Microlunatus soli: one gene and its partner. The protein of the gene in region 2 interacts with the protein of the main gene of each other region in a pairwise test. Links are inferred from orthologs where the notes say so. Each region holds a gene or a part of one and is shown on either strand. Other genes may lie near its edges.

Region 1 (9,335 bases), 1.4 Mb from region 2 along the record:
CCGCCGCCTCCCGCTCGAGCCCGGGCACCCACCGGTGGCTGCGCGGCAACAACACGACGCAATCCGGTGCCAGGATCGCGAAGCGATGCCAGCCCTCCCCGGTCAGTTCGACCGCGGACAGGTCCGGCAGATCGAGCACCGTACGCAGCCGCGCACGTTGCGGTGGCGTCAGGACGATCTCCAGCGCGCGCGGAGCTATCTCGCGCGAGGGCGGGCCTGGCACGTTTGCGGTCGTCAGCCGAGGTGTGCTGTCAGAGCTGGGAAGCCGTTGAGGCCTACCCGGTCTCGAAGTAGGAGCCGCGGAGATAGTCGTGGACGGCCTTCTCGGGCACTCGGAAGCTTCGGCCGAACCTGGCCGCCTCGAGTTCCCCGGAGTGGATCATCCGGTAAACCGACATCTTCGACACGCGCATCACCGACGCCACCTCGGCGACGGTCAGGAACTTCACGCCGGAGAGCGTCCCGTCGATCGGGGTCACGCCCGGCGAGTCAGGCTGATTGGTCATCAGAGCACACCGTTTCCGATCCGCGTCGTGGCTGGCTTCCCCTCCAGCGTCGTGCGCGCATCTGCTGTGAGACTAGTGGCAAACGGGGCAATTGGGAAAGCCGCGGCGTCGAAATTCCGCCGACACGCCGCGAACAGAGCTTGACCAATGCCTGACACTTTCCCTGCGCCGGGGGTGACGAGCACCCTGATCGGACGTTAAGGCCAGCCTCACCTGGCTGGACGGCGACGGGTTCCGGGTGCATCGTGGACAGTGACTGAGTGACCTGCGCCACATCGAAGGATCACTGGGGCCACATCCGAGGAACCCAACTGGAGGCGACGATGACCACGATGAGCCTGCCGATCGTCAATACCTGCAGCGTCGAGGGCTGCTCCTACAACCACGACCACGACTGCCACGCCGGCGCGATCACCGTGATCGAGGAGACCTCGGCCTGCGGCACCTACTTCGCCGACGGCCACAAGGGCGGCGGCGCCGAGACCGGCCACGTCGGCGCCTGTCACCGCACTGACTGCGTCCACAACTCCTCGTTGGAGTGTTCGGCCGAAAGCGTCGAGATCGGTCCTGCCGGTGACGTCGCCGACTGCCTCACCTTCAGCGCCCGCTGAACCAGCCGCGCAGAGTTCAGGATCCGGGCAGAATTCGGGATCCGGTCAGAGTTCGGGATCCGGTCAGAATTCGGGATCCAGGCCGAGCTCGGGGAACACGGCCCGCCGGGTGGCCAGGATCGCCTGATCCAACCGGCTCGCGGGATCGAAGCCCTCGCTCATCGGAGCGAAGTCGATCGGACTGCCGTCGGTCATGCTCTCCGGTGCGTCCGCGCCCTGCTGATCGCGCCAGCTCTGTGGGATCTGCGTCTGGGGCGGGATCGGCCGACCGGAAATGATGCCCAACAGGTGCGCCCAGGCCCGCGGTACGACGTCGACGAGGGCGTAGCCGCCGCCCCCGGCTGCCACCCAGCGCCCGTCGGTCAGTTCGTCGGCCAGTCGCGCGATCTCCAGGTACGACGCCCGCTGGCCGTCAACGCTCAGCCGCAGATCGGCCAGCGGATCGTGCCGGTGTGAGTCGCAGCCGTGCTGACTGATCAGGATGGTCGGCTTGAACGCTGCCAACGCCTCCGGCACCACCGCGTCGAACGCCCGCAGCCAACCCCGGTCGTCGGTCCCCGAGGGCAACGCCACATTGACCGCACTGCCGACCGCCGCCGGTCCGCCGGTCTCGTGCGGGTATCCGGTCCCGGGGAACAGTCGGACCGGCGTTTCATGCAGGCTGATCGTCAGCACCCGCGGATCGTTGTAGAAGATCGTCTGGACGCCGTCGCCGTGGTGAACGTCGACGTCGACGTAGGCGATCCGTTCGCAGCCCTGCTGCAGCAACCAGTCGATCGCGATCGCCAGATCGTTGTAGATGCAGAAGCCGCTGGCCGCCGAGGGCATCGCGTGATGCCAGCCGCCGGCGATGTTGACCGCCCGCCGGACCTCGCCCTGCCAGACCGACCGAGCCGCCTCGACACTGGCCGCCGCGACCTGGGAACTCACCTCGTGCATCCGTGGGAACACCGGATTGTCGGTGGTGCCCAGTCCGTGGATCGGATCGGGCTCGCCGGCCCGTACGGCGTCGATGTAGTCGTCGGTGTGCACCCGGCGGATCAGCGCGTCGCTCGGCGCCGGCGGTTCGACCACCTGCAGGTGCTCCAGGACGCCGAGCGCCTTGGCCAGCGTGACCGCACTCTTCACCCGGCCGGGGGCCATCGGATGCAGCGCGCCGAAGTCGTAGCGGGTGAGCAGATCGGACAGGATCAGCCTGGCCTCAGCCGACCGGGTGGGCGCCGCATCGGCACTCATGCGGGGGCGTTCCTTCCCGGAGCCTCGTCGGCCCCGTTCTGTCCGGCCTCGTCACGGGCGGCTTCGGCCAGCGCACGACTGCGGTCCCGGGCGGCTTCCATCGCACCGAGGAAGGCGGCGCGGACCTTGTGGTCCTCGAGCACCCGAATGGCGGCCGCGGTGGTGCCGCCGGGCGAGGTCACCCGCTCACGCAGCACGGTCGGATGATCGCCGGTCTCCTTCAGCAGCTTGGCCGAGCCGTACATGGTCTGCACCGCCAACTCGGTAGCGGTGTGCCGCGGCAGCCCGAGGTGGACGCCGGCCTCGATCATCGCCTCGACCACCAGGAACAGGTACGCCGGGCCGGTGCCGGAGATCGCGGTGACGGCGTCCTGATACTTCTCCGGGACGATCACAACCTCGCCGGTCGCCGACAACAGCTTGGCGACCTGTTCGACCTGGTCGGACTCGGTGTGCTTGCCACCGGACAGCGTCGCCATCCCCTCGTCGACCTGGGCCGGGGTGTTCGGCATCACCCGGACGACCGGCGTACCGGACGGCAGGTGTGCCTCGATCACGTCGGTCGCCACACCGGCGGCCAGCGAGGCCACCAGGGCACCCGGCCGCAGCGCCGGTCCGATCTGGTCCAGCACGGCGGTGATGTCCTGCGGTTTGACCGCGACCAGCACGGTCGCGGCAGCCGCCGCGGCCTCGGTGTTACCCAGCACCCGGATGCCGTAGCGCTGTGCCAACTCGTCGCCGCGTTCGGGCCGCCGGACGGTGGCGACGATGTCGGCGGCGTCCCAGCCGGCCCGAAGCAGCCCGGAGAACACCGTCTCGCCCATCACACCGGCGCCGATGATCGCCAGCCGGACCGGCCGTTGGCTCACGGGGCGACCAGTTCCTCGGGACGTCCGAACGATCCCGCCGGTCCGGCGATCCGGGTCGCGATCTGCTCGGCGATCTGGACCGCGTTCAGCGCCGCACCCTTGCGCAGATTGTCGTTGCTCACGAACAGCACCAACCCCTTGCCCGCGGGTGCGGACTGATCGGCACGGATCCGACCGACGAACGCCGGATCCTTGCCGGCTGCCTCCAGCGGGGTCGGGACGTCGCTGAGCTCGACGCCGGCCGCCTCACCGAGCAGCGCGGTCGCCTGCTCGGGGCTGAGATCGTTGTCGAACTCGGCATGGATGGCCAACGAATGCCCGGTGTAGACCGGAACCCGGACGCAGGTCCCGGCGACCAGCAGGTCCGGCAGGTGCAGGATCTTGCGGGACTCGTTGCGGAGCTTCTGTTCCTCGTCGGTCTCCAGCGTGCCGTCGTCGACGATCGAACCGGCAAGTGCCAGCACGTTGAACGCGATCGGCTTGGCGTAGACGTTCGGCTCCGGGTAGTTGACCGCGGAGCCATCGAAGGCGAGCTTGGCTGCGTCGCCGGTGACTGCCTGGGCCTGACCGTCGAGTTCGTCGACACCGACACCACCCGAGCCCGAGACGGCCTGATAGGTGGCGATCATCAGCCGGTTGAGGCCGGCGGCCTGGTGCAGCGGCGCCAGCACCGGCATCGCGGCCATCGTGGTGCAGTTGGGGTTGGCGATGATCCCCTTCGGCGGATTGACCGCATCCTCGGGATTGACCTCGGACACGACCAGCGGGACGTCGGGATCCATCCGCCAGGCCGAGGAGTTGTCGATCACGACCGCACCGGCGGCGGCGACCTTCGGCGCCAGCGCCTTGGAGGCGTACTTGCCGTTGGAGAACAGTGCGATGTCCAGACCGCTGAAATCGGCAGTCTCGGAATCCTCGACGGTGATCTCACCGTCCTTCCATGGCAACGTCTTCCCCGCCGACCGCGCAGAGGCGAAGTAGCGAATCTCGGACACGTCGAAACCGCGCTCGTCCAGGAGGTGGCGCATCACGCCGCCGACCTGACCGGTCGCACCGAATACTCCAATACGCATGCCCCGAGCATAGAAGCCCGACCCGCCTGGGGCCGCATCGCCGCCACCGACTGGACACCGATTCCCCGTTCCCGCGCACCTTCGAGGTTCCCGCGCGTTCCACAGACTCCGCGGCAGCCTCGAACTTGCGCGGGAACCGTGGGGGCGGAAGATGGTCGGGTGAGCGATGCGACGACGGCGCCGGATGCCGCGGGGACGAGATCAGCGGGTTGGATCCGGGCCGAGGTGCTGATCGTGCTCGGGCTCTCGCTCGGGCAGTCGGCGATCTATTCGATCCTCAGCATCGCCGATCGGCTGACCCAGCAGAAGGCCCTGAACGAACAGTCGTCGTCGCTGAACTCGTCGGTCACCCCGGACCGGCCTTGGCTCGATCTGTCCTACCAGGTCGTCAACATCGCCTTCCCGTTGGTGCCGGTGCTGCTCGCGCTCTATCTGCTCTGGCTGCACAATCCGGCCGGGATCCGCCGCCCCGGCCAGGTGATCGGCTTCGACCTGCGCCGTCCCGGCTTCGATCTCGGTCTGGGCACCCTGACCGCACTCTGCATCGGGATCCCCGGCCTCGGCCTCTACCTCGGCGCCCGGGCGCTCGGGCTGAACACCCAGGTGCAGGCTTCCGGCCTCGGCGACAACTGGTGGACGGTTCCGGTGCTGATCCTGTCGGCCGCTGAGAACGCCGTCGTGGAGGAGGTGATCATGCTCGGCTTCCTCTACACCCGGCTTCGACAGTTGACCTGGCGCGGCCAGCAACTGGTCTGGCCGGTGATCATCATCGTCAGTGCGTTGGTCCGCGGCAGCTATCACCTCTATCAGGGCTTCGGCGGCTTCACCGGCAACCTGATCATGGGCGTGATCTTCGGGCTGATCTATCTGAAGTGGAAGCGGGTGATGCCGTTGGTGATCGCCCACACCCTGCTCGACATCGCCGCCTTCGTCGGCTACGCCCTGCTGGCACCCCACGTCAGTTGGTTGTAAGGGGTCAGCTGGTTGTAAGGGTCAGTTGGTTGTAAGTGGTTCGGAGCCTGTCGAAGATCGACCAGGTCCGGCGGGACCACCGGACGACCGGGCTCAGCCGGCGAAGGGTAGACGGGCCCCCTCCGTACGTCGCCATTCCGGCGGTCGGCCGGAATGATGCGCTGCCGAGCTTGACCGCGACGGTGCGCGACGTGCTGGACTCGCTTCATGACCGAAGCGCAGAACCTGCCAGGTCGGCGATCCGACGTATCGTCGCCGAACGGGTACGACCCGAGACAGTGGGCGGTGCACACCGCGTATTCCGATCCCGGTCCGTATGCCGACCTCCTGCTGGCCGTGCCTGCGCAGATCGAAAAGCTGTCCGCCGTGGCTCGGAACCTGATCATCCACTATCGGGCTTCAGGCCTGAAGTTACCCGAGGAGACCAGGGACGACATCGATGCCCGGTGGATCGCAGCGATCCTCGATCTTGATCAACAGCGGCATCCGCAACCGCTGGACGTCGAGCGCGATCCGATCTCCAAGGTCCAGGGCTGCTGTCGCGATCACTCCCTGTTCAGCGTCGCCGTGCTGCGTCAGCACGGCGTGCCGGCAAGGCTCCGGTACGGCTTCGCGCACTACTTCCACCAGGACTACGGCGCCGACCATGTGATCGTGGAGATCTGGCTGTCGGAGGAGATGCGCTGGTTGCGTTTCGATCCGGAAGTCGGCGAGCCGATGGAACGGTTGACCACTCCTCAGGACATCCCGCACGGTCCCGACGCACCCTTCACCACCGCGGCCGAGTGCTGGTTGGCATACCGGGCCGGGACGATCGATCCACGGACCTACGGTGCCGGTCCGGGTGTCGGCGTCGGCGGTGCTTGGTACATGCAGGGGGCGGTCTTCTACGATGCGGCGTTCCGAGCGGGGCACGAGTTGCTGGTCTGGGACACGTGGCCGGGAATGAGCTCACCGGACGGCGTCACCACAGCTGAGGCCCGACTCGCCGATGAACTGTCCGCGTTGATCGTCGCTGCCGACTCCGGCGATGCCGACGCCGAGCGTCAGCTGATCGAGCGGATGCGCTCGGATCCGACCGTCGGGCCGGGCACGAGCGTGCGCACCATGTCCCCGCGCGGAGATCCCGCGCGCACCACCGATCTGACCAGGCGTCCCGGCACCAGGGGCACGCGATCGACGGGCCGTCGACAGGCTCAGTGATCTTCGGTCAGCGGCGCGACGGGATGGCGGAGTGTCGAGCGGTGGGGCCGTTGACGACCCGGTGCGTGACGGCACCGGCGAGCAGGAAGAGGTTGGCGGGGCGTTCGGCCAGTCGGCGGACCAGATAGCCGTACCAATCCGACCCGTACGGGAGGTAGACGCGGACCCGATGTCCCTTGTGCAGCAGGCGTTCCTGCTCGGCGACGCCGATCCCGTACAGCATCTGGAACTCAAGATCGCCCGGCTTGCGGGCGGCCTTGATCGCCAGCGTCTCGGCGATCGCAGTGAGCCGGCGGTCGTGGGTGGCGATCATCGGATAGCCGTCGCCCTCGATCAAGATCTTCAGGCAGCGTACGAAGGCCTTGTCGATCTCGTGCCGGTCGGTGTGCGCGACATCGTGTGATTCGGAATAGGCCCCCTTGACCAGCCGGACCCGGGAGCCGGCCTCGGCCAGCCGGCGGCAGTCCTCCTCGGTCCGCCGCAGGTAGGACTGCAGCACGACGCCGAGGTCACCGAAGTCCTTGCGGAGTTCGGATACCGCCTCCAGGGTGGCGTCGGTCTTGGAGTGATCCTCCATGTCGATGGTGACCGCGGTGCCGGCGTCTCGGGCGGCCTGACAGATCCGTCTGGCGTTGGCCACGGCGCGGGCGTTGCCGTCGTCGGCAAGGTCCTGACCGATCGCCGACAACTTGACCGACACCTCGGCCTGCTCGGCCAGTCCCGCGACCCGGAGTTGATCAAGGAGATCGACGTAGGCCTGTGCGGCCTGGTCGGCCAATTCGACCGAGGTGCAGTCCTCACCGAGATGATCAATGGTCACGGTGCGCCCGGTCTGCTGCAGCCCGCGGGTGGTACCGATCGCATCGGCCGACGCCTCGCCGGCGACGAAGGCCTTGACCAGTTCCCTGGTCGGCGGGAAGCCGATGATCAACTTCTTCACCGACGCGTTCCGCGACACACCGAGCAGTGCCTCTCGCAACATCCGCCACCCTCCTTCACCGTCACCACCGACGATGGTGCCCCATGTCGTCCGGCCAGATTAGACGACGCGGGGCCGTCGAGGGACTCGGCCGTCCCGCCGATATCCGAGCGGGACGTGGCGCAGCCCGAACGAGGTCAGGACAGCACGTCGGCGGTGCCGGCGGTGTCGCCGGCGAAGGCCGGCAGCGCGGCTCGTTCGAGGTGCATCCGGGCAAAGGCGAGGGACTCCGACAGATCGATCTCCCGCTGGGCGCGGGTCCCGCTGCGGCGGGAGTTGACCTCGAGCACGACGTGACCGGAGAAGCCGCTGCCGACCAGGTGCTGCAGCACCGCGCCGGCATGCTGATTGCCGCGGCCGGGCACCAGGTGCTCGTCCTTCATCGAACCGGTGCCATCGGTCAGGTGCACGTGGCCCAGCCGATCGCCCCAGGTCTTGGCCAGCTCCAGCGACTGCTGGCCGGCGGTCGAGGCGTGGGAGAAGTCCAGGGTGAGGTCCTCGTACTCGAGCTCACTGGGGTCCCACTGCGGCAGGTAGGCCTTCATCTCGGTGCCGGCGATCCGCCAGGGATACATGTTCTCCAGGCAGAACCGGACGCCGCTGCGGTCCGACAGGTCACGCAGCCGCGACACGAAATCACGGGCGTATTCGCGTTGCCAGCGGAACGGCGGGTGCACCACGACCACATCGGCATCGAGTTGCCGGGCGGCCTTGGCCGATCGCTCCAGCTTGGCCCAGTTGTCGTTGCCCCAGATGTGCTGACTGATCAGCAGGCAGGGCGCATGCACCGACAGCACCGGGATCTGGTGGTAGTCGCGCAGCTTCTGGACCGCGTCGATGTCGGTCGAGACCGGGTCGATACCGACCATCAACTCGATTCCGTCGTAGCCCAGTCGGCCGGCGAGTTCGAACGCACTGGAGGTGGTTTCGGGGTAGACCGAGGAGGTCGAGAGCCCGACCTGGACCGGCGTCCGCGGCTGGCTTGGGTTGTCTGACACAACCTCCAATGTAGTGCGACCCGGGGCAGCCGAGCACAGGTTCGCGGTCACGCTCCGGTGTCGGTCAGGGTCGGATCAGGTCCGAATCAGCGCTCGGCAAGGGTGACCGAAGCCGGATCGGGCCGACAGCGCGGCCCGCGTTCGGCATTCCACGGCGCGCGAACGGTACGGCGCCGCACGATCGGGCGAACCAGGCGCGTAGGCTGCCGCCGTGCCGGAAGTCATGATGGGTTTTCCCCGGGCGTATGCAGAATTCACCAACCCGGAAGACGACACGGAGGTGTACCGGCTCGACCTGACCTGGCTCACCTCCCGCTGGGAATGCATCTTCGGTGCCGGGTGTCCCGGGATCTACGCCGATGCGCCGGAGAACGGCTGCTGCACGCTGGGTGCGCATTTCGCCGACGCCGACGACGAGAAGCGGGTCAAGAAGGCGGTCAAGCAGCTCACGCCGGATCTGTGGGAGCACTACAAAGAGGGCAAGAAGCGTGGCTGGGTCGAGTTGGAGGACGACGACACCGTCTCCCCCGGCGAGGAGCCCGATCGCAAGACCCGGGTCGTCGACGGGGCCTGCATCTTTCACAACAGCAAGGATTTCCCGGGCGGCTACGGATGTGCGCTGCACCATCTGGCCAACAAGCAGGGCCGGCACTTCCACGAGACCAAACCCGACGTCTGCTGGCAGCTGCCGATCCGCCGGCAGTTCCGCGAGGTCGAGCGCACCGACGGGACCAACTACACCGAGGTCAGCATCGGTGAGTACTCCCGGGACGGGTGGGGTCCGGGCGGTCACGACCTGGACTGGTACTGCACGGCCAACACCGAGGCACACCACGGTCGCGAACCGGTCTACGTCAACAACAAGCCCGAGTTGGTGGCGCTGATGGG
Region 2 (9,503 bases):
AGACGATGTCGGTCGAGCCGGCCTGCACGTCGGTGTAGGCGGTCGTCATATCGGTGTACGGCTTGAAGGTGATCTTGTCCACCGTCGGCTTCGGCCCCTGGTAGCCGGACCAGGCCTTCATCGTGATCGGCTGGTTCTCCTGATAGGAACCCTGCATCTCGAACGGCCCGTTGCCGATCGGCTTGTGCGCGAACGCGTCAAGATCGTCATAGGCCGCCGCGGGCAGCGGGAAGAAGCCGGTCTGCGCCTGGGACAACTGCACCGGGAACTGTCCGTCGGGGCTCTGCAGCTTGACGGTGAAGGTGAGGGCGTCGACCTTCTTCAGCCCGGACAGTTCATCGGTCTTCGGCTTGCCCTTCGCCGGGTTCAACCGGTCGTAGCCGACGATGTTGGCCAACTGCCCGCTGTTCTCCCAGGCGTGCGGACCGTAGGCCTCGTAGTTCCATGCCTTGATGTAGCTGTCGGCGGTGACCTTCTCGCCGTTCTGGAAGGTCCAGCCCTTCCGGAGCTTGATCGTCCAGGTGGTCGCGTCGTCGCTCTCGACCGACTCCGCGGCGACGTACTGCAGTTTGTTGTCCTTGTCCATGGAGGTCAGCGGGGCGAACAGCACCATCGTCTGATCGAACGCGATGGTCTGGCGCAGCGGATTGAGGGTCACCGGGTCGTCGGTGGCGATGCTGATCGCCCTCGCCCCGTCCTCGGTACCGCCGCCACCTCCCGATGAGCACCCGGCCAACACCAACACCATGGCGATGCCTGCCGCGGCGATGCGCGCCGTGACGATCCGGGCCGACCACCGTCCCGACTCCCCCGACCGGTTCCCGGCCCACCCGGTGCCACTGCCCGAACGACCTGTCATGCCGACCTCCCGTTGTCGTGCGGCCCGATGCCTGGGAGTGATCATGACCACATCAACAGCGACTTGGGAAGTGGAAGATGCGGAAATTTCAGAATCGACTGAAACTTTAACCCGAGCGAAACACGTGCCGAACGCCGCAGTGCCCTGCGCCAGAAACCCGTTGAGGCAGTCGGCGGCTGAAGTGGTGAGCTGCAAGGCGGAGGAGGTGCGCATGCCGGGGCATGTAAGCCACCTGGCTTCGCAGCAGATCGCCGCTTCAGGCGTGAGTGGCCAACGAATTTATGACGCGCGACACGAGGAGCGGCGGTGGACAGTCGGTGGGGCCCCAGTGGCCGGTCAGGCGCGCGGATGGGCCTGCTCGAAGGCACGCCGCAGGCGTTCGTTGGTGACGTGGGTGTAGATCTGGGTCGTCGCGAGTGAGGAGTGCCCGAGCATCTCCTGGACACTGCGCAGGTCGGCGCCGCCCTCCAGCAGATGGGTCGCCATCGCATGCCGCAGCCCGTGCGGGCCGAGGTCCGGGGCCCCCTCGGTGACACCGAGTGCGCGATGCACGATCCGGCGCACCACGCGGGGGTCGATCCGACCGCCCCGCTCCCCCAGGAAGACCGCATTCCCCGACTTCGCACCGGCCAACTGCGCTCGGCCCGAGGCCAGCCAGCGTTGCAGCGCCCGCAGACCTGGTCCGCCGATCGGCACACTGCGCTCCTTACTGCCCTTGCCGAAGACCCGGAGCACCCGACGATCGGTGTCGAGGTCGGCCAGGTCCAGCCCGCACAGCTCGGACACCCGGATGCCGGTCGCGTACAGCGTCTCCAGGATCGCGACATCGCGGATCCCGACCGGTCCGCCGGCCTCCTCCGCGGCTGCCGTGGCCGCGGCCAGCATCCGGTCCGCCGCCGCCTGATCGATCGTCGCGGGTAGCCGACGCTGCTTCTTGGGTGACTTCAGTCCCGCCGCGATGTTGCGATCGACCCGCCCGGTCTGCTCGGCCCAACTCCAGAACACCCGGACAGCCGCCGATCGCCGCTGCACACTGGCCCGGGCCGAGCCCGCGGTCTGCTGCCGTGCCAACCAGCCGCGAAGATCCGGCAACTCGGCATCCTGCAGGCCGGCCATCCCGAGTTGCTGCAGGTGCAGCAGCATGCTTTGGATGTCGCCGGCGTAGGCCCGGACGGTGTGCTCGGAGAGCCGGCGTTCGGACCGCAGATGGCGTACGTAGTCGGCCGACAACCGGGCGAACTCCTCGCCCAGTTCCACTCGTGCCTCGCCCGCGTCGGGGTGCTGGTCGGCCACCATGGGACAACCTTTGCCCGGCCCACCGGCCGCGGCAAGCCGCCACGCGTACCGCACCGGGTCAGTATTGCCAACCACATCGGTATCGCAGGCCGGCTCGGTATTGCTGGGCAGAAAGTGATATCCAAGTGCCCATGACCGAAACCAGCGGCGATCCGACCACCGACGCCCCGTCGACGGATTCCCCCTCCACCGAAGACCAGTCGACGGAAGCGAGCGAGGCTCAGCCGACGACGTCGGCCCCGACCTTCGACCCTCCCGAGTACGTCTTCGTCGGCGGCTACACCGACGAGATGGGCGGGACGGCGAAGGGCCTGACGATGTACGGGACCGGGGCGGGGTCGGACGGGTCGGGTGCCGAGGCCGCGGACGCCGGGACCGTCGCCGCGGTGGCCTCGCTCGGGTTGGCCTCGCCGTCGTACGTGATCAAGCATCCGTCCAAGCCGTGGCTGTATGCGGTCCATGAGAGCTCGCCGGGCCAGGTGTCGGCGATCCGGTATGACGACGACGGCCTGCATCTGATCAACACCGTGGACAGCGGCGGCGACGGCGGTTGCCATCTCTGCTTCGACCACAGCGGCGACTTCCTGGTGGTCGCGCACTACACCAGCGGGTCGATCGCCAGCTTTGCACTGGAACCCAACGGCGCCCTGTCCGAGCGCAAGGGGCTGCTGGAGTTCAGCGGGTCCGGACCCGACGCCGAGCGGCAGTCCTCCGCCCACGCCCACCAGGTGGTGTCGGTCGGGCAGGCGATCATGGTCCCCGACCTCGGCAGCGACGCCGTGCACATCGTCCGGATCGACGACGCGGGCGAGCTCACGCCGGCAGGAGATTCGATCAAGCTTCCGGACGGTTCGGGCCCGCGTCATCTGGTGGTCAGCGGCCGTCATCTGGTGGTCGCCTGCGAGTTGTCGGCAACGTTGTGGGTCGGAGCCCTGGACGCCGCGGTCGGCGCCGCCGGCAACTCCGTCCCGACCTCGACCAAGCAGACCGAGGAGCGGATCTACCCGTCGGCACTGGTCGCCTACGGTGACCAACTGGTGGTGGCCAACCGGGGCGCGGACACACTGGGCATCTTCACCCTGGACGCGTTCGGTACGCCGCACCCGCTGACCGAGATCGACTGCGGCGGCAGCTGGCCGCGGGACGTGACGGTCGACGGCGAGCAACTCTGGGTCAGCAACCAGCAGAGCGACACCGTCAGCGTGATCAAGCCCGCCGCCGTCAGCAACCGGCCCGAGGACTGGCCGGTCGTCCATCAGCTGTCGACCGGCGCTCCGGCCCGCGTGATCCCGACACGGTAGCGTTGGCACCCGCCCGAAGGGCGTACAACGAGCAAGGAGGCCCTCGTGGCAAGAGCATCCCGGCGACGTGCCGGCGCAGACACCGGCCCGGCACGCCCGGAGACCGCGCCGACTGATTCCAGGGCAGGGAATTCCGTCCTGGGACAGGCCGTCGGCGGCCAGGACCGGGCCATCGTGGGTGGCCGGGTGCTGCCGATCACCGGACCGGTGATCGAGAACGGCACCGTCCTGATCTCCGACGGCAAGATCACCGCCGTCGGGGACAAGGTCAAGGTCGACAAGGACGTCCCGGTCATCGACGCGACCGGCAAGTGGGTGCTGCCCGGCTTCCTGGAGTCACACGGCCACGTCGGTGTGCACGAGGAGGGCAACGGCTGGGCCGGCAACGACACCAACGAGATGACCGATCCGGTCGGTGCCCGGTTCCGTGCGCTGGACGCGATCAACCCCGCCGACGAGGGATTCGCCGACGCCCTGTCCGGCGGTGTGACCGCCGTCGTGGTCAAGCCGGGCTCGGGCAACCCGATCGGTGGGCAGACCGTCGCGATCAGGACCTGGGGTCGGATGGTCGACGAGATGGTGATCAAGCAGCCGGTCAGTGTGAAATCGGCCCTCGGCGAGAACCCGAAGCGGGTCTACGGCGACAAGCAGAAGCTGCCCTCCACCCGGCTCGGTGTGGCGTCGGTGATCCGGGACGCGTTCCTCGGCGCCCAGGATTACGTAGCGCGTCGGGAGCAGGCGGCTGCCGAGGACAAGCCGTTCACCCGGGACAGCAACAACGAGGTGCTGGCCGCGGTGTTGGCCGGCGATCTGCCCTGGTGCCAGCACACGCACCGCGCCGACGACATCGCGACGGCGATCAGGCTGTCGGAGGAGTTCGGCTACCGACTGGTGATCAACCACGGCACCGAGGGCCATCTGCTCGCCGATGTGCTGGCGGAGAAGGACATTCCGGTGATCATCGGTCCGCTTTTCACCTCCCGGAGCAAGGTCGAGGTCAACCAGCGCCACCTGCGCAATCCGGGCCTGTTGGCCGATGCCGGTGTGACCATCGCCATCACCACCGACCATCCGGTGGTGCCGATCAACTTCCTCGTCTACCAGGCGATCCTGTCGGTCAAGGACGGACTCGACCCGGCGAAGGCGTTGGAGGCGTTGACGATCAACCCGGCGCGGATGCTCGGGCTGGATGCGTCGATCGGCTCGCTGGAGGTGGGCAAGGACGGTGACGTGGTGATCTGGGACGGCGACCCGCTGGACATCATGAGCCGCGCCGAGCAGGTGATCATCGGCGGCCGGCCGGTCTATGCCTTCGACCATGATCAGGGAGTCGGCGTGACCGCCGATCCGTACACCGTGCTGAGGAGTGCACAGTGACCGAGCAGCAGACGGCGCACGAACCGGATCAGCAGCGGCCGGCCGACACCCCGAGCAAGATCACAACGGTGTCCGACCTGATCGACGGCGGCACCGTGCTGCCGATCACGCGCTGGGGCGAGCCGGTGATGCATCACCCGTCGACACCGGTGACCAGCTACGACGACGATTTGCACACGCTGATCCGCAACATGTTCGCCACGATGGCCGCCGCGGACGGCGTCGGACTGGCCGCGCCACAGGTCGGGGTCGATCTGTCGCTGTTCGTCTACGACTGCCCCGACGAGGATCGGCGGCGGCACATCGGCGTCTTCTGCAACCCGGTCGTGACGCTGCCCGAGGGCAAGGATCGCAAGCTCGACTACGTCGACGAGGGCTGCCTGTCGCTGCCGGGGGCGTACATCGAACTGGCCCGGCCGGACTTCGCCAGTTGCACCGGGCAGGATGCCTTCGGCAACGACATCACCGTCGAGGGCAACGGCTATTTCGCCCGCTGCCTGCAGCACGAGACCGATCACCTCAACGGCATGGTCTTCGGTGACCGGCTTGCGGCCCGAGCACGCAAGAAGCTGTACGCCCAGCATCGCGACGTCGCCGACCGCTACCCCGCCGATTGGCCGGCATCGCCCAAGATCGACAGCTGACCCACCGGAGGGCTGGATGCGTCAGGGGCACCACGGCCTCAGGCGGCACCCGAGCGGCAGCGGTCTCCGTCGCATCCCGCCCAGACGCCGGAGTCCTTGATGCCCATCACGACAGCGCCACCGCTGTCGCTGTCACCGATCTGCGCGTTCACCGTCCCCGGAGCCGCCGATCACGACGTTGGAATCGTCGTAGCTGACGACGCCGCGGTTGCCGTGGGACCGCTCTGGTCGCCGCACGACGTCGGTGCCGGGGTGGTCTACCTCGATTCACCGGCCGCCGGCTCGTCACCGGTGAGTGGCTGACGATCGATGGCGGCTGCAGCACCGTCGGGTGGTCGGATAGGTAGAGTCGCGCCTTGGTCACTTTTGTCAGATCCCTGTCCCGGTTGGGTTCTGAGCCCTCAAGAGTGTCTGACCCGACGGCTACTGTCGTTGTCATGATCGATGCGATCGGGCTGCAGCAGAACAGCCTGGCGTCGACGGGTCTTGACCCGTCGACGTTGGGCAATGCTCAGCTGCTCGATCATGTCCAAGCCTTCCGGTGGCTGGAGCGGGCCGGGATCAACAGCATCCTGATCTTGGCTGCGGACTGGGCCGACCGACATCCAGCCGACAGCATTGATCGCTACCAACTCGACGTCCGCGGCGGCGACCGTTCCGTCCGACCCGGCGGTTCCGGCACGCCGTCGATGGCGAGGTTCGCGATCACCGAGTTCGCCTCTAGCTTGGGGAAGCCGACCGGCAGCGGTGAACGGATGATCGGCGACGCCTTGGATCTGCGCCATCGGCTTCCCCGACTGTGGCGACGCCTGTGCAACATGGAGATCGACGGCCGCGACTGCCAAACGATCGCCCGCGAGACCCATCATTTGACGCCGGAGCAGGCGCTGCAGGTGGACGCGTCGATCGCCGACTTGGTCGGTCGCTGGTCGTTCGGACGGTGGATGAAGCATCTGGAGTCCCGGATCATCGAGGTCGACGCCGAGAACATACAGAAGCTGGCCGAGCAGGCCGCCCACGAGATCGGCCTCTATCTCGGCCAGAGTAATGATCACGGTCTCAAGACCGTCTATGCCCGACTCCCGGCACCGATCGCGATCCGGTTGTATGCCCAAGCCGACCGAGTCGCCGACATCCTCCAACGGCGCGGCCATACCGGCACCAAAGGTGAACGGCATGCCGAGGCGCTCGACATCATGACCCGGCCGTTGGAACACCTGAAGCTGCTCGCCGAGGACACCGCCCCCACGCTGTTCGATCCCGACCCGGATGACGACTCGCTGTTGCCCACGCCGTCCATGCCGAATCAGGCCGCCGACCATGATCATTCCGCCGCCGATGATGATCACTCCGCATCCGACGAGCCGCCGCCCGAAGCCGAGGACCTTCCACCCGAACCTGAGCCGGACGACGACACCGGCGATGATGTGCCGGTCGGGCCGTCCCGGTTCCCGCGCATCGAGCAGGATCGGCGACTTGCCGAGTTGGCGATCAAGGCGATCGGACAGATCGATCCCGCAAAGCTTCGGCCCAACGCCACGTTGTATGTGCACATCGCCCGGGAGACCTTGGAGAACGGTCTCGGCGTCGCCCGGGTCGAGGACGTCGGCCCGATCGTGTCCAGCCTGGTTGCCGACTGGCTCCGGGGCTGCGATGTCACCGTCAAGCCGGTTGTTGATCTTGCCGCGGACCTGACACCGGTGGATTCCTATGAGATCCCGAAGGCGATGCGGGAGCGGATGCTACTGAAGTTTCCGGGCAGCATCTTTCCGTTCTCCGGTGTCACCGGACGGCATGTTGATCTTGATCACAGCATCCCGTATGTGCCGGGGTTCCCAGGTCAGACCCGGGAGGACAATCTCGGTCCCAAGGGCCGCGGCGAACACAACGTCACGACCCACGGCTTCTGGCGGCGTCGACAACCGTCGCCCGGAACACACGTGTTTCGGGCGCCTCACGGCAGAGTCTTTCTGGTCAATCAGACCGGCAGTTTCAATCTCGGATCTGGATCCTTCGCCCAGACGATCTGGCGTGCCGCCGCGCCCCAAGCAGCAGCAAAGGTCGACACCTGACCCTCCGGAACGGCTGAGTGCGTCAGGGGGCACCGGAGCGGCAGCGGTCTCCTTCGCATCCAGCTCGGACGTCGGAGTGCTTGATCCCCATCACGACGGCGCCACCGGTGTCGCTGTCACCGATCTGCGCGTTCACCGCCCCGGAGCCGCCGATCACGACGTTGGAATCGTCGTAGCTGATGACGTTGCGATTGCCGTGGGACCTGATCGACACGTCATCGATGCCATCGGCACCGATCACGAGCGCGTCGTCACCGTCGGCGGTGGAGGCGCCCTCGTCGGTCACGCTGGCCCGAGCTCGTGCCCGGTCGGCCGCTATCGGGGTGTCGGCGGCCGGACGGTTACTGTCGGCGCGGCCGCCGGATCTGGCACGTTCGACCGGCACGCCCCGGTCCGCCGAATCTGCCTCGTGCTCGGCTGAGCCTTCCTTGTCCGCATGGGTCCTGGCGTCCGCCGGCTCCTCGTCCTCGGCTTCTTCTGAACCCTCGTCCGCTTCCTCCTGATCCTCCCTGTCGCCGGAGTTTCCGGAGCGGACCGTCGACCCCGAGACGTCGACCGCGTTCAGGCCACTGGAGTCGGTGTCGCCGGTGTTGGCGTTGATCCGTCCGTTGCGGTTGATGAAGACGTTCGAATCGTCGTAGGTGACGATCTGATCATCACCGCGGACGTTGACCGAGTGGTCCTCGAGCCCGCTGATCGAGGTCGCGCCACCGCTGCGGGATCCGAGGCCGGACAGCACGCCGGCGAGTGATCCGTCGGACATCGCCTCGGCCGGTTCCCGTTGTCCGTCAGGCCTGTCGGCCAGGTCACTGATCGATCCGGCGGCCGTCGTCGGTCGCTGCGGGCGTACTCGGAGCGGCGATCCCGATCCGGTCGACCGCCCGGAAGCCAGCGCGGATTCTCGCGTGTCCAGGGCGACGACGCCACTGGCCGAAACGGCTCCGGTGTTGGCGATCAGCCTGCCGTCGTCGCCGATGTACACGATGCCGCCGTTCGCCGCGACGATCGACGCGGTCTGCTCGCTCCACGACGGCGCGACCTCGTTGATCACGGTCGTCGAAGGTTCGGGTCCCTGCCGGGTCCGATCGTGCGGACGAGGCGGTGCGGCCTGTCCGCCGGCTACGTCGGAGCGGCCGGTCTCCCGGCGTTGCGGATGTCCGACCGCACCAGGACGGGTCTGCTCCGGTCCGAACATCGCGACCTGTTGCCGGGTTACGGTTTCGGCCGCACGTCTGCCGAGGGGGGCCAGGTCGTCGCTGCTCGAAGTCTCCGTCCGTCCAACCGGTCGCTGTGGTGCGACGGTGCCCGGAGCCATCGGATCGTCCAGACAGCCGAACGGCGAAAACCACGGGCCGGTCGGCACGGCGGGTGCCCCGGCGTCGCCGGTGATCAGCGTGATCGCCGGGACAGCTGGTGTTACAGGCTGGATTCGGCCGGCATCGAGGCGCTGCTCGCCCACGATGTCGCGGACGATCCAACCCGCGAGTGCAAAGACTGCGCCGAGTAGCACGGCACAGATGATCGTCGAACGTTTCACGATGGTGCCCTTCCCCGAGGTGATGCAGAGCTGGTGGGTGGCAATTGCCCGTCCGCGATGGCTCAGCCATCAGCTACGACCGGGTCGTCCGGTGCGACGTTCCGCCAGTTCGGACGGTAGTGGCCACCGAGCGACTCCGCGGCGAATTTACGAATGGCGACGACGGGGGCACAGGGAATTCGATTGTCGTGTGCTGGCGGACGTGGCATCGTCCGACCCATGGCAGGGATCGACGGACTCCGGATCAGGCGGTTCGGCGTCGACGATGTCGACGGCTGGGCACGGACCGACCTGCAGCGGCGGCATCTGGTCGATGCCCTGGCGGAGTCCGACGACTATCTGGCCGCGGTGCAACCGGGCGGTCGGATCGTCGGCAAGCTCGGGATCCGGTACGGCCAGCACCCGGACGCCGGCACG

The links.
Region 1: the proteins of def (region 2) and BLU38_RS09835 interact in binary tests that used the Escherichia coli proteins (3 or more experiments, as listed by UniProt). The link is inferred for Microlunatus soli from one-to-one orthologs.

What each region holds. Positions count from the first base shown.
Region 1 is NZ_LT629772.1:2,104,563-2,113,897, forward strand. Bases 2,258-5,089 are described here. They hold BLU38_RS09835 (aspartate-semialdehyde dehydrogenase), read right to left. Parts: upstream 4,296-5,089; coding sequence 3,219-4,295; downstream 2,258-3,218. Other genes in these bases: BLU38_RS09825 (acetoin utilization protein AcuC), read right to left, coding at 2,258-2,353; proC (pyrroline-5-carboxylate reductase), read right to left, coding at 2,350-3,222; BLU38_RS09840 (CPBP family intramembrane glutamic endopeptidase), read left to right, coding at 4,455-5,089. Outside these bases: BLU38_RS09810 (phosphotransferase family protein), read right to left, coding at 1-223; BLU38_RS09815 (helix-turn-helix domain-containing protein), read right to left, coding at 276-506; BLU38_RS09820 (DUF1540 domain-containing protein), read left to right, coding at 830-1,117; more of BLU38_RS09825, read right to left, coding at 1,181-2,257; more of BLU38_RS09840, read left to right, coding at 5,090-5,267; BLU38_RS09845 (transglutaminase-like domain-containing protein), read left to right, coding at 5,475-6,470; BLU38_RS09850 (proline dehydrogenase family protein), read right to left, coding at 6,478-7,452; BLU38_RS09855 (sugar phosphate isomerase/epimerase family protein), read right to left, coding at 7,587-8,447; BLU38_RS09860 (hypothetical protein), read left to right, coding at 8,659-9,335.
Region 2 is NZ_LT629772.1:733,066-742,568, forward strand. The notes cover bases 3,654-6,653. They hold def (peptide deformylase), read left to right. Parts: upstream 3,654-4,829; coding sequence 4,830-5,477; downstream 5,478-6,653. Other genes in these bases: BLU38_RS03480 (amidohydrolase), read left to right, coding at 3,654-4,833; BLU38_RS03490 (hypothetical protein), read left to right, coding at 5,577-5,780; BLU38_RS03495 (DUF222 domain-containing protein), read left to right, coding at 5,915-6,653. In the rest of the region: BLU38_RS03465 (peptide ABC transporter substrate-binding protein), read right to left, coding at 1-859; BLU38_RS03470 (tyrosine recombinase XerC), read right to left, coding at 1,196-2,155; BLU38_RS03475 (lactonase family protein), read left to right, coding at 2,287-3,456; more of BLU38_RS03480, read left to right, coding at 3,502-3,653; more of BLU38_RS03495, read left to right, coding at 6,654-7,549; BLU38_RS03500 (hypothetical protein), read right to left, coding at 7,572-9,086; BLU38_RS03505 (GNAT family N-acetyltransferase), read left to right, coding at 9,306-9,503. UniProt on the Escherichia coli protein: Removes the formyl group from the N-terminal Met of newly synthesized proteins. Requires at least a dipeptide for an efficient rate of reaction. N-terminal L-methionine is a prerequisite for activity but the enzyme has broad specificity at other positions.